2 regions of the Atlantibacter sp. MEI4A-1023 genome follow, and region 1 is predicted to be linked to the other one. Evidence: riboswitches for the same ligand, from Rfam matches in the RefSeq annotation. Region 1 holds a riboswitch; the other holds the start of a gene.
The links. A riboswitch is a leader RNA that binds a small molecule or an ion and turns the genes downstream of it on or off. The one in region 1 is predicted to bind thiamine pyrophosphate.
Positions count from the first base shown of each region.

Region 2: linked by a shared signal. The riboswitch ahead of thiM (hydroxyethylthiazole kinase) and the one ahead of thiB (thiamine ABC transporter substrate binding subunit) in region 1 are both predicted to bind thiamine pyrophosphate.

Region 1 is NZ_CM149568.1:705,145-712,447, forward strand. Features, by position in the region: gene araC (arabinose operon transcriptional regulator AraC) at 1-811, shown strand, start outside; gene ACVV26_RS03410 (DedA family protein) at 935-1,708, shown strand; gene thiQ (thiamine ABC transporter ATP-binding protein ThiQ) at 1,705-2,403, opposite strand; gene thiP (thiamine/thiamine pyrophosphate ABC transporter permease ThiP) at 2,387-3,997, opposite strand; gene thiB (thiamine ABC transporter substrate binding subunit) at 3,973-4,956, opposite strand; TPP riboswitch at 4,989-5,088, opposite strand; gene sgrR (HTH-type transcriptional regulator SgrR) at 5,125-6,786, opposite strand; gene ACVV26_RS03435 (sugar efflux transporter) at 7,205-7,303, shown strand, end outside.
Region 2 is NZ_CM149568.1:3,032,868-3,040,170, forward strand. Features, by position in the region: gene ACVV26_RS14535 (fimbrial protein) at 1-421, opposite strand, end outside; gene fbaB (class I fructose-bisphosphate aldolase) at 852-1,904, opposite strand; gene thiD (bifunctional hydroxymethylpyrimidine kinase/phosphomethylpyrimidine kinase) at 2,084-2,884, opposite strand; gene thiM (hydroxyethylthiazole kinase) at 2,881-3,669, opposite strand; TPP riboswitch at 3,704-3,800, opposite strand; gene ACVV26_RS14555 (hypothetical protein) at 4,223-4,393, shown strand; gene ACVV26_RS14560 (type III restriction endonuclease subunit R) at 4,624-6,180, shown strand; gene ACVV26_RS14565 (hypothetical protein) at 7,109-7,303, shown strand, end outside.

The DNA.
Region 1 (7,303 bases):
ATTTAATGCGCATCTGGTCGCGGGATTAACGCCCATTGACGCCGAGGGCCACCTCGATTTCTTTATCGATCGCCCCCTTGGCATGAAAGGCTACATCCTGAACTTCACTCTTCGCGGAGAAGGGGTCGTCAAGAACAACGGTAAAGAGTTCATCTGCAAGCCAGGGGATATGCTGCTGTTCCCGCCGGGCGAAATTCATCATTATGGCCGCAGCCCGCAGGCCAAAGAATGGTATCACCAGTGGGTGTACTTCCGTCCGCGCGCCTACTGGCAGGAGTGGCTGAGCTGGCCGTCGATATTCGCCCAGACCGGCTACTATCGGCCTGCTGAAGGCGAGCAGCACGCCTTTTCCGCGTTGTTCCAGCAAATCATTGAGGCCTCCCAGCGTGAAGGGCGTTATTCCGAGCTGCTGGCGATTAATTTGCTGGAGCAGCTCTTTTTGCGCCGCGTTGAGGCGATCAGTGAGTCAATGAAAGCGCCGCTTGATAACCGGGTAAGGGATGCCTGCCAGTACATCAGCGACCATTTAGCCGACAGCCATTTCGATATTGCCGGCGTCGCGCAGCACGTTTGTCTGTCGCAGTCGCGCCTGTCGCACCTGTTCCGCCAGCAACTGGGGGTCAGTGTTCTAAGCTGGCGAGAGGATCAGCGCATCAGCCAGGCGAAGCTGTTGCTGAGCACCACCCGGATGCCTATCGCCACCGTAGGCCGCAATGTCGGCTTTGAGGATCAGCTTTATTTTTCCCGGGTATTCAAGAAATGCACCGGCGCCAGCCCGAGCGAGTTTCGCGCCGGGTGCGAGTCGAGCTAACGTAAACCAAAACTTAATGATTCTGTGAATGTCATAACCGGTAGGCTATACAGAGTAATGATGTCTTGACGAGAGTCAGGGTGCCAGGGAGAATCGCTCCCTCGTTATTTTACCGGAACCTTTATGGAAGCATTCCTGGATCATTTTATTACCCAATCAGTCACTTATTCTCTGATTGCGGTGGCGCTGGTGGCGTTTCTGGAATCGCTGGCGCTGGTTGGGCTGCTGCTGCCGGGCACGGTGATGATGGCCGGTTTAGGCGCGCTAATCGGCAGTGGCGAAGTGAATTTTTATCAGGCCTGGGCGGCAGGGATTGTCGGCTGTATGCTGGGCGACTGGATCTCGTTCTGGCTGGGCTGGCGCTTTAAAAAGCCGCTGCACCGCTGGTCATTCCTTAAGAAAAACAAAGCGCTGCTGGATAAAACCGAGCACGCGCTGCATCAGCACAGTATGTTCACCATCCTGGTGGGGCGCTTTGTCGGGCCGACGCGCCCGCTGGTGCCGATGGTCGCCGGAATGTTGGATCTCCCGGCGATCAAATTTCTCCCACCGAACCTGATTGGCTGTCTGTTCTGGCCGCCATGTTATTTCCTGCCCGGCATTCTCGCCGGTGCCGCCATTGATATCCCGGCGGATCAGCAAAGCGGGGCGTTTAAGTGGATGCTGCTTGGCGTGGCGTTGCTGCTCTGGCTGGCAGCATGGCTGTGCTGGCGATTGTGGCGCAGCGCGAAAGCCAATCCAGGCGAGAAACTGGTGCAGTGGCTGCCACGCGGCAGATTATTGTGGTTAGCGCCGCTGGTCAGCGTGGCGGGGATAGGCGCGTTAATCGCCATCCTGAATCACCCCCTGATGCCGGTGTACCGAGCCATTCTCTGGAAGGTAGTCGCCGGTTTTTAACGCGGGATGCCCAGCAAGGCTGAGGCGTCGCTGTTTCCTTCCAGTAACGTGGCGGTGGCTCCATCCCAGATGATGCGCCCATCGCGCACCACCAGGCTGCGTGGGGCGATGCTCTGCGCATCTTCCAGGCTGTGCGAAACCATCAACAACGTCATATTGCGCTCGTGGCACAGGGTGCGTAGAAGCCGGAGCATTTCCTGGCGCAGCGCCGGATCCAGCGCCGAGAAGGGTTCGTCCAGCAGCAAAATCGGCTGCTGGCGGATCAGACAGCGCGCCAGCGCCGCCCGTTGACGCTGGCCGCCCGACAGTTCACCCGGCAGCCGATCCAGCAGTTCGGTTAAGCCCATTTTCCCCGCCAGCGTAGTGATCTCATCACGCTGCGCATCGTTAAGTTTCAGCCCCGGATGCAATCCCAGCCCGATATTCTGGCGCACCGTTAAGTGGTTAAACAGATTGTTTTCCTGGAACAGCATCGACACCGGGCGCTTCGCGGGTGGCGTGTGGGTATGATCGCCTCCGTTGAGCGCAATGCGCCCGCTCGCCGGGCTCAGGAATCCGGCAATCAAATTCAGCAGGGTGCTTTTTCCGGCACCGCTTGGCCCAAGAATGGCGATCCGTTCACCCGCATCGGCGTGAAACGAAAAACGCATCGGCAGATGGTGGTAAAGCCAGGTTACATCAGTGAGCGTTAGCATGTCGTCCCGCCAGTTTTTCAATGACCGTAAAAAGCGCAAAGCAGAGTAACAGCAGCAACAGTGCGGTCACCGCGCCGTCGTCGCTGCGATACGCGCCAATCTGCTGGTACAGGTAATAAGGCAGCGTGCGGAAGTTATCATTACCGAACAGCGCCACCACCCCGAAATCGCCAATCGACAACACGCTGGCAAAGGCCATCGCCTGGGCGATCGGTTTTTTCAGCGCCCGCAGTTCGATAATCTTCAGGCGGTTCAGTCCCTGAATATCCAGCGACTGGCACAGCGGCCCGTAACGCAACGCGATGTCGCGCATCGGGTTATCCAGCACTTTCTGGGCATAGGGCACCGCCATCAGTGCGTTAGTGAAAATCACGATGCCGTCCGCCGATTCCGGCAATCCGATGGTGTTATTGAGCAGCAGGAAGAAACCCGTCGCCAGCACAATGCCCGGCATGGCCAGAATCAACATGCCGCTAAGTTCCAGACTCTGCGCCGCCAGCCGCCGCTGGCGCAGATACAGTTCGCGCCCGCTCCACAGCAACATCATGGTCAGCGTCACGCACAGCAGCCCGGCACCCAGCGCGATGCGCAGCGAGGCCCATAGCGCATCCCAGAGAATGGATTGCGACAGCACCCGCAGGATGTCGCCCTGCAGGCCATCAATGATGACCGCCATCAGCGGCGGCAGCATCAGGATCAGCGCCAGGCCGATCAGCAGCCCATCGGCCAGCTTGCTGCGCCAGCTATCCTGAGGATCGCGCCAGCCGTGGATTTGATTAACGCCCGGCGCAATGGCTTTGCCTAAGCGCTGGCTCAGCAGTACCAGCCCCAGACAGCAGGTCATCTGGATCAGCGCCAGCAGTGCGGCGCGCGCCGGATCGTAATCGAAACTCAGTGCCTGGTAGATGGCCAGCTCGATGGTAGTCGCCTGCGGCCCGCCGCCCAGCGAGAGTACCGTGGCGAAGCTGGCGAAGCAGAGCATAAAGATCAGCGCCGCCACCGATGGCAACTGGCGGCGGATCCACGGCCACTCCACCAGCCGGAAAAAATGCCAGCCGCGCATACCCAGTTGGGCGGCAATCTGGCGCTGTTCGCCGGGGATTTGCTCAAGGGTTTGCAGCAGCAGACGGGTCGCCATCGGCATATTAAAGAATACATGGGCCAGCAAAATGCCCTGTAAGCCGTACGGGGAGAAGGTCCACTCCAGGCCCAGTTTAGCCCACAGCGCCGCCAGCCAGCCGGTGCGCCCGTAAACGCTGAGCAGGCCGAAAACCGCCACCAGCACCGGCAGAATTAACGTCATCGCGCACAGGCGTAGCAGCGCCTGGCGGCCAGGAAAACGCCGCCGGTACAGGGCGCGGGCAAGGGGAATGGCGGGGATAACCGACAGTAGCGCGGACAGCAGCGCCTGCCAGAATGAGAAGCGCACTACATGCCAGAGATAGCTGTCCTGCCAGAAGCCTGCGCCATCCGTTTGCGGCGCGTTGAACCACAGCGCGCTAAAGGCCGCCACCGCCACCGCCACCATGATCAGCGCGGCGATGACACCCGGCCACAGCCAGCCCGGAATTAGCGGCTGACGGCGCGCAGCCATGTATTAATCCAGTTTGCGCGCTGGGACGCGACTTCCTGCGGCGTGAACTGTAAGGTGGTTTGCGGTTTGGTGAGCAGCTCAAAGCCCTGCGGCAGGGCGACGTCTGTGACCGGATACATCCAGTTGCCGGTAGCGATGGTGTTCTGGAACGCCGGTGAGACCATAAAGGTCAGGAATTTTTGCGCCAGCTCCGGCTGCTTACTGCTTGCCAGACGCCCGGCGACTTCCACCTGCAAGTAGTGTCCTTCGCTGAAGTTGGCGGCGGCGTATTGATCCTTTTTCTCTTCGATGATGTGGTACGCCGGAGAGGTGGTGTAGCTCAGCACCAGATCGCTTTCGCCCTTCTGGAACAGGCCATAGGCTTCGCTCCAGCCTTTAGTGACCGTGACGGTTTTCGCCGCCAGCTTTTTCCAGGCATCCGGCGCGTTATCGCCATACACTTTTTGCATCCACAGCAGCAGACCCAGGCCTGGCGTACTGGTGCGCGGGTCCTGGTAAATCACCCGCCATTTCTGGTCGCTTTCCACCAACTCCTTCAGGCTTTTCGGCGGGTTCGCCAGTTTGGTTTTGTCGTACACAAACGCGAAATAGCCGTAATCAAACGGCACGAAGGTGTCATTTTGCCAGCCACCCGGCACGTTTACGGTATCGCTTTTTACGCCGCTTTTGGCGAACTGACCGGTTTGGGTTGCCGCTTCCAGCAGGTTGTTGTCCAGCCCGAGGATCACATCGGCTTTGCTGTTTTTGCCTTCCATCCGCAGACGGTTCAGCAGCGAGACGCCGTCTTCCAGCGCCACGAACGTGAGTTCGCAATCGCACTCTTTTTCAAACGCGGCTTTGACTTTCGGGCCTGGGCCCCAGTCAGCGGAGAAAGAGTCGTAGGTATAAACGGTGAGCGCAGGCTTCGCGAAAACCGGAGCGGCCGCGAGGACCAGTAATGGGAGAAATTTTTTGAACACTTTGCACCTCAAAAGGAAGTGGCAAAGGATTTTGAGCAGGCAGCCTCAAATCCCTTCGCCGGCGTTATCCGGATCAGGTTCGACGGGTATTATCTCAGCGCGCAGTTTGCTGCGGCACCCCGTTGAGAACGAACTGTATTGTAATGATTTAATAAATGTTTAAAAGGATTATGGCTCCGGCGGCGCAAACCAGGCGGATTTAAAATCAAACCAGCCGAGGGTGTTCATCCGCACACCGCGCATACTGCGCTGGCCCTGGATCATCAGCCAGTGGTGGATCAGCGGCAAAATGGCTTGTTGCTCAAGCAATTGCTGGCACCACGCCGCATGATTCAGTTCGCCTGCCTGCCAGCGTTGCGCATCCGCCTGCCAGTCGACAGGCACGCAGTGCTGCATCAGCGGCGTTTCAAACAGATGTGCGAACAGGGAAAACTCCAGCGGCAGGGTGAAGTTGGCGCTGTTCAGCCAGATATCGCTGACAATTTCCCCCCGATGCCACTCATCGTAGTCCACTTCCTCGATCACCAGCTTGACGTGGTGCTCCGCCAGGATGGACGACATGATCTCGGCGATCACCCGGTGTTCGATATGTTCGCGATAAAAAGTCAGCGTTAGGGTTTCCAGCCCGGCGGGTTTCTCACTGGCGGTGGAGGGGTGGGTGTGGTGCCAGCGCGGCAAAAGACCATATGCCGGGAACCAGTAGCGCTGGTGTTGTTCGCTGGCCCGCCACAGCAAATTCACTGGCGACAGCACGTGGCTGAGCCAGCTTTTCACCTGCGGCAGCGCGCCGCGTGGGGAGCGCTGGTCGTAAAGCAAATAGTAGCAACCCTCTTCGAGGCGGCTTTCCACCGCTTTTTCCTCGCCTTCGGCAGAAGATTCCAGATGCACGCCGCTGCTTAGTTCGTCCCCGAGATCCGGCAGCACCCAGAAATTGACTTCGTCGATCAGCGCCCGGTAGCCGAAGTAATCATCAAAGGCGTGGATCTTAAGCTGGTTGTTATTGTTGCGCACCACGGCGTAGGGGCCAGTGCCAACCGGACGGCTGGAGAAGTTATTCATCGACGGCCATTCGCGCGGCAGGATCATCGCCGCGACGCTGCCCATCAGCCACGGTAGCCAGCGATCCGGCTGGGCGAGGTGAATATCCAGCGTCCAGGCAGTAGGGGATTCGATCCGGGTGATATGGGCATACAGCGGCAGGGTGTTGATGCGTTGTAGCGAGCTAATCACATCCAGCATATCCAGCTCGCGGCCATGATGAAAATGGATGCCGGGCCGCAAAAAGAAACGCCAGTGCTGCGGACCAAGCTGCTGCCAGTGGTGGGCGATATCGGCTTCGATTTCCCCGTTTTCCTCATTTATGCGAGTCAGGCCGCTAAAGATCTGCCGGACGATATGGGTCTCTGAACGGCGGAGCGCGCTGCCCGGAAGCAGGTTTTTTAATGGCCGATAATAGAGGATGCGTAAGATATGGCGCCCCTGGCGGAAGCTGCGTCCGAGGTGGGAAATCAGCATCTGGCGCACGGCGGCTTTATCGCCAACGATCTGCACCAGTTGATCGATGCGATCCTGCTCCAGCAGGTCTTCGGCGCGCTGTTGCTGGAGCGCGAGGCCGGTATACAGGAACGCCAGTTTCGAGCGTTTACCCCGGCCCGCTTCCGCGTCCCACGTTAGCCAGCCCTTTTGCTGCATCGCGTTTAGCAGCGTTCGCATATGGCGGCGCGAGCAGTTTAGTAGCTCGGCCAGTTCATTCAGCGTGGTCTCCTGTGGCTTCCCATCACAGCATTGCCACAGACGAATAAATTGTTGTTGGAGCCGGGCAGAAGACATAAAAGAGGAACTCCTGTAGCGAAACGCATCAATTTTTCTTTCCCTATATTAAGCCAATAATTTGTATTGATGAAAGTGATGATTCCGCCGTGATGAGCGCGGTTTTAGGGGAGAAGCGTTGTGGTATGGCCGCTGGCCCGTGGCACTACCACAAGGTCCTGAAGCGCGATCGGTTGTTCCCGGCGCATTGCAGGCATCAAGTGTGACTGAGTATTGGTGTTTTTCACCCGCCAGCGGTTTTTTAACTGCTGGCTTTTTTCGTTATACACGTCATCATTCAAACTGCCTCTTCGTTGGCCGCCTTCACTCACCCCAGTCACTTACTTATGTAAGCTCCTGGGGCTTCGCTCAGTTGCCGCCTCGATGCAGTTCGAATGATTTAGTGTATAAGCTTTTCTTTCATGAAAGGATGCACCTTATGCAGTGGTTTTTAACGCGCAGTCGCCGGTTGAACTGGGTCTATATGGCGTTTATGGGCGTCGCCTTTATGGTGGGCGTTGCCAGCGCATTGCAGGCC
Region 2 (7,303 bases), 2.3 Mb from region 1:
CGGCCTGCATGGCGCGGAGATCGATTGCCATAGAGGCAGTGCTGTCTGTCATCAGTTGCAGTTCAACATTTTGTGCGTCGCCGGTATTCGCTAAATTGCCGCTGGCTGTTACATTGGTGCCGATAAACAGCGTTTTAAGCTGCATATCTGAGGGGCCCGTCGTGCAGCCGCTCACGCCCATGGTGAACGTCGTCAGCCCTGCGGTATCCGCCGGGTCGCTCAGTTCGCTTTTATTCACCGTCGGCAGCAGGACCACCGGACGCGCGGCTGAACCATTAACGGTAACGGAACAGGTTTGCTCTGTTACTTCACCCCGAAAAGTAATGGTGTTTGCTGAATCAGCCATGGCTGAACAGGCCGCGAATAAACTCATCACGCCCGTCAGCGCGAATCCTTTTTTTAAAACATTCATGTTTTTCATTGGTATTCCTTGTATGTAAATAGCGGCTCTGCTTATTGATGAGTGATATGCAGCGCCATTGATCGACAGCACCGTTCAAATGCAGATAAATAAAACCTGGCGTTTCTGTTAATATCAATTTCCCCTGGTGCTGGTTTTATAATAGGAATTTTCTTACGGATTTAAACCTTTATTTTATTAAGGCTATTTATGGCAGGGCTTAATTAAGAATAACCGTCTTATATGGCAATCCATTGCAGGTTAATAAGTTGATTTAAATGATATTTAATCAGGAACAGGCGTTCCCATAATGACTGGCATAGTAAAAATTATTTTTCTTAAATGGCTCACTTAAGAATAAATCAGCACTATTTGATGGAAAGAGGCGTGAACATTTAATAATGACAGATAACCGGGCGGATAATGCGCACCGCCCGGTTGATACCCTTTATCAGGCGATGGTCACTTTACCATCCAGATATACATCCTGAACGGCGTTAATTAACTTCACGCCGTCGGCCATGGATTTCTTAAAGGCTTTACGCCCCAGAATTAATCCCATGCCTCCGGCACGCTTATTAATCACCGCCGTTTTCACCGCATCCGTTAAATCGGCTTCGCCGCCCGACGCGCCGCCGGAATTTATTAATCCGGCACGCCCCATATAGCAGTTCGCCAGCTGATAACGCACCAAGTCGATAGGATTATCGCTGGTTAATTTGCTGTAGACGCGCTCGTCGGTATAACCATAATTCACCGCTTTATAGCCGCCGTTATTTTCCGCCATCTTCTGCTTCACGATATCCGCGCCGATGGTGGCCGCCAGATGGTTGGCCTGACCGGTTAAATCGGCGCTGACGTGGTAATCAACGCCGTCTTTCTTGAAGCCGGCGTTACGCAGATAGGCCCACAGCACCGTCACCATACCCAGCTCATGAGCACGTTCAAACGCCGCCGAAATTTCTTCAATCTGGCGACGCGACTCTTCAGAGCCAAAATAGATGGTTGCGCCGACGGCAACCGCACCGAGATTAAAAGCCTGTTCGACGCTAGCGTACAGCGTCTGGTCATAGGTATTCGGGTAGCTCAGGGTTTCGTTGTGGTTAAGCTTCACCAAAAACGGAATGCGGTGGGCATAGCGGCGCGACACCGAGGCCAGCACGCCATAGGTTGACGCAACACAGTTACAGCCCGCTTCAATCGCCAGTTCAACGATGTTCTTCGGATCGAAATAGAGCGGGTTGGCAGCAAACGAGGCACCTGCCGAATGCTCTACGCCCTGGTCAACCGGCAGAATAGACAGGTAGCCCGTCCCTGCCAGCCGCCCGGTGTTGTAAAGGGTTTGCATGTTTCGCAGCACCGCAGGCGGGCGGTTGTTGTCAACCATCACTCGGTCGACATAATCCGCGCCGGGCAGGTAAAGATTGTCTGCCGGAATGGTCATACAACGATGCTGTAACAGGCTATCGGCCTCTTTGCCAAGCAACTGCGCAATATCAGTCATAATACGCTCCCGTAAGGTCCTCTGTGAGGTGAGAAGTTCCCTGCCCGCAAGGGCGCGGGCAGCACTAAGTCTGATACGCAAACGGGTAATTTTCCACCATCTGGCGCATTTTTCGCCTGTATCCTTTCAGCTCACAGAATGAAAAACTACCTTAACAGCAATCACTTAGACGAAGCGCATTACCACCAGGCGTGAAAATGATGAACCGGGCCGATGCCCTGACCCACTTCCAGCGAGTCCGCCGCCGCCAGCGCCGCCGACAGCCAGGCTTTGGCTTCCACCACCGTATCCGCCCAGTTTTGATGGCGCGGGCGCAACGCCGCCAGCGCCGCCGACAGCGTACAGCCGGTGCCGTGGGTGTTTTTAGTGGCGATGCGCGGTGCGGTAAAGCGTGTTGCGCCATCGCGCGTAAACAGCCAGTCGGGGCTTTCCGGGTCGTCGAGATGACCGCCTTTCATCAGCACCGCTTCACAGCCGAGTGCCAGCAGCGCTTCACCCTGATGGTGCATCTCCTGCTCGTTGCGGGCATGGGGCGCATCCAGCAGCGCGGCGGCTTCAGGTAAGTTTGGCGTGATCAGCGCAACGTGGGGCAATAACCGCTCGCGCAGGGTCGCCACCGCCGATGGTGACAGCAGCGGATCCCCGCTCTTCGCCAGCATCACCGTGTCCAGCACTACGTTGGCGACCCGGTAGTGCGCCAGCCGTTCGGCCACGGCATCGACGATATCCGTTTCCGCCAGCATGCCGATTTTCACGGTATCGATGCGTAAGTCGCTAAACACGGAATCAAGCTGCGCTGCCACGAAATGCGGCTCGATGCGATAAACCGACTGCACACCGCAGGTGTTTTGCGCCACCAGCGCGGTGATCACCGTCGCGCCATAGGCTCCCAGCGCGGAGAAGGTTTTTAAATCTGCCTGGATACCCGCGCCGCCGCTGGGATCGGTACCGGCAATAGTCAATGCGTTAATGCGTTTCATCGTGCCGCCTCCTTGTGCAGGAGAGACAGCGCGTCGAGAAAAGCGGCCGGAAAGCTGCCCGGCCCCTGGCATTGCGTAGCCGCCCGCTTGCCGGCCTGAGCAAAAATCCCGCAGGCCGCCGCGACGTTGTCCAGCCGCGAACCCGGCAAGGCGCAGGCTGCCGCGACCACCGCCGATAAGGCGCAGCCGGTGCCTACCACCCGCGTCATCAGCGGGTCGCCGCCGGTAACCGCCAGGGTACGCTCGCCATCAGTGACGTAATCCACCTCGCCAGTCACCGCCACTACCGTTCCGGTTTGCCGGGCCAGTTCGCAGGCCGCGCTTAACGCTTCCTGCGCGCCCTGGGTGGTATCCACGCCGCGCCCGCCTGCGCCATTCCCCGCCAGCGCGAGGATTTCCGAAGCGTTGCCGCGGATAGCCCCAGGTTTCTGCGCAAGGATCTCCCGGGCAAAGCGGCTGCGAAACGCCAGCGGGCCTACGGCAACCGGGTCGAGCGTCCAGGGTTTGCCCGCGCGGTTAGCGCCATCAATCGCCGCCCGCATCGCCAGCGCCTGTTCGCGGGTCAGCGTGCCGATATTGATCAGCAGCGCATCGGCAATGGCGCTAAACGCCAGCGCTTCTTCGTGATCCACCACCATAGCGGGAGAGGCGCCTACGGCGAGCAGCACGTTGGCAGTAAAAGACTGCACGACTTGATTGGTAAGACAGTGAATGAGTGGAGAATGTGCGGCCAGCAGGCTGGCGACGTGCGCGGTATGCGCGGGGGAAAGCAGGTCAGGTTGCATGTTTCGCTCCTGCCAGGCTGTGAAGAAGGGATACCCGGCAGGTATCTGACTTCCCTACGCTGGCATTATCCAGATCAGGTGGTACGGGTATTTCTCAGCCTTCACAAAGAAGGGCACCCCGAGTCAAGTTGATTACATTTCTCTTAATTTTTGCGAGCTTAGGTTAAATTGCTCGCCGACGCAAGTTTACCAGTGGTGACGTCACTTATACACGCTGTACCCCACCGAGTACCCCATTTTGTACCTCATATGAATTAATTAACAGTTCCAAACTTTATTTTGAAACACTAATAGTTGCTCGATTTATTTGGAACCAAGAATCCGACATTGTAATGCATAAAAAACAACAGTATCTGATGAAATAAATAGACTCCAGTATAGTTGGGAGAACTTATCTTATATATAGCAAGGCTAACTATGTGATAAGTGTTTTATACAGCACTTCTCTTTACTCTATTTCATTAACTACAAAAATGAAACGGGTTAATTTTATGTGGTATAATGCGAGTGCAGACAACAACCCTGCGTTAATAAAAGAATAAAAGGTGATTATATGAAAATGAAAGAATACCAAGAAGAAATTTTCCTATTAAAATGGAAAGAATTAGAAGATGAATATAATTATATGGTAGCCACAGGTAATTTCCCACCAGAGTTATCAAACACAGCCACAAATTGCGAAAGGATGAAATCACAAATCAACATAGAGCAGAACAAAAAATAAGAGATTACTTATCAATAGGCCAAGCCTTAATCATTAAGCAACTCAGCCTGCTAATTCTGGCACAGAAGATAACGAACTAAAATTTACGATGTGTACGAAAATAATTATGAAACTACCTGTAGCTTTTTAGACGGTGAAGCTGATTATTTCACTTTTTTATAAACATTGTTTTGTAGTCGTCACAACTCAAAAATACCAATAAGTAAAACGACGAAAGGACAGACACAGGAATGGCTGACCTTTCTAAATTAATCAATATGGAGCATGTGCAAATGATTAATCCTACAACTATTTATAACAAGTTTAAGTATGTATCTGCTGAGTGTGGTTCAGGTAAAACATATCAATTATGTGAGAATATCAATAAAGTACTTAAAACGAAAGACAGTACTGAAAAGTTCATTATCGTACAAAATACGCAGAAACTTGCAACAGATACGTCTAAAAACTTTGATAGCTGCAAATTGCTAATTAGTGATTTAATGCCCAGGAGTAAAAATGTCATTAATACAGTGCTGGATTTCCTCAAAGCACCAGTTGAGCGGGTTCTTATCATTAGTGATAAAACATTTTTTAGAATACCAGTTGAAATGTTAGAAGATTGGCAGATTTGGTTTGATGATGTGACTAATTTTCATTCATTCAAAAATATTAATGACGATAATCAGAGAATCAAAGACATTATATATCATGAACTGATGCAGGAGCATGAGATTGTCGACGAGGAAAAGGAACGATATTTAACAGCTAAAAAGAAAGCAGTAAAAGGGGATTTAATGAACAAAATCGCCCAAGAGCTTTCTGTTATAGCTGAGAATGATATTTTCATCATGAATAACGATTACTTTGTCGATCCAGAGAAAGTGCAATTGAGCATTCTTGGATGGAAAGATCTCAGTAAGTATCTCGGATTACCTGTTACTTTCATGGGAGCAAACTTCGAAAACTCATTGATTTATAAGGCAAATCAAGGGTTGTTTGAAGAAATCAGTCTGGATGATCTGCAACAACGAAAAGTACCTTTAACTGAACGCCTCAAAGTATACTATTTCTCAGAAAATATAAAATTATCAAAGACATGGAAGGAAAGGAATCCTGGTCAACTTCAGCGTGTTTATGCTTACCTCTCTGAAGTACTCGAAGGTCAGGAATACTACTGGACGAACAACAATACCGACAAGCAGAAGCTGCACAAGGCTTACAGAATAAGCCCTGATGCGAGGGGGCATAACGACTACAAAGATCGACATACATGCGTCTGGTTAGCCTGTATGCGTCCAGACGATACAGAAGCGAAGCTGTGTGAATTGCTATTAAAGATTACAGGTGAAGACATCCATCAGGCAAGAGAGTACGAAAACCTTCACCAGTTCGCTTTAAGGGGGATATCACGTCAGTTCAACAATGATGCAACTCAGATTGTCTATGTGTTCGATAAATGGCAGGCTGAATCATTGAGTACAAATATTGAACATATTCCCGGAGTGCTGGAAAACGTAGCACCGGGGGCATCAGGAAGGCCAAAAGGAGCCACAAACGTTAAGAGACTGCCTGCATTGAGTGATACAAAATCGAAGCGTTTCAGTCGCTGGAAAAAGGATAATCCGGGGCTTGAGTTAGTGGCATTCAAAGCATTTCTTGCAAGTACTGTCAACGCGGATCTCAGTACTGACGATACTACGGCTATGTGGGACAGATACCAGAAAGCAGTACAAAAAAGAGATGCACATTCAGTCCGAAACACCGACATGAAAAGCAGCAGCATGTCCAAAAATAATCCCTTATAATATATACTTAGAGAAAAAACGGACATCAACCAAATAGCGAAAGCGAATTAACTGCCTGAAAGCAGTAGCGGCGAAGCAAGCGAACTGTTTCGGGTAGTTAGTGAGAGTGCTCACGCAGTGAGTACTTGATAGCTATCACATTGTTATACATATATAAAATGATTAAACAGTACCCGCAAGCGAGTACTGTTCGCTGGATTTGGTTCTACTGCTGCGTTCCTTTCAGTCACTGGCAGAGCGAACCAATCGCGTTTTTTGTTCTTTTTAGAAGTACATAACTCATTAATATTTCAGTTCTTAATGTGCTATCAATTCCTTTTGCGTACTTAGTGGAGTATCTGCTGTTTCAGTTACTGGAAAAGCACTATCAGTACTGCTCAGAGCGAAGCGAACCCGATGCGATCAATCCCTTTCTATGATGGTGTTTCCGACAAAACGCACTGGAAGCCCTTTAACGTGTTGTTCATCACTGAAATACCTGAATGTACAAAACCCCATAAAACGCCGTAGCGACGCTTTAAGAGCGTCTGAGATAGTGCTCAGCAAATACTCCTTGCCTTGAAATCAGATACATAGCCTTTTTCAACTTCTACGAATCCCCTTGATCGTTTTTACCTATTGATTTGTATTGGATTAATAGATTTTGATAGATTTAAACGATCAATTTACTTGTTATTGATCGTTAATATCGATCACCGTTGGATGTACGTGATACGCTTGAGAGCGTGAAAACGGATGGTTTCAGTCCGTACTTTTGGTCTGAAAGAAGCTAACGGGAGTGATAAAGTTGTGAGAGTTGTACAACTGATAATCTATGGACTATGGGGGGATCCCTTTTTAATGGAAATTCCTAAAGGTAAACGAATTCTTGCCGATAATTAAAATGGAATGAACCATTGATTTGGAATATTCTTAAAGGATAATTGTGGTGAGTAAATATTTAAAAATAGGAATCTATGGTATTTGGGGAGTATTTTTATTCCTTGCGTCAATGGAGAAATTTGGGGATCTTTTCGCAACCGGTACGGGGATCTGGTCCGTAGTGATGCTTACAGCCGCTGGATTGTGTCAACTATTGGCATGTATTACGGCGATAGTCTGGGGAGTACTGGCATTTGGAACT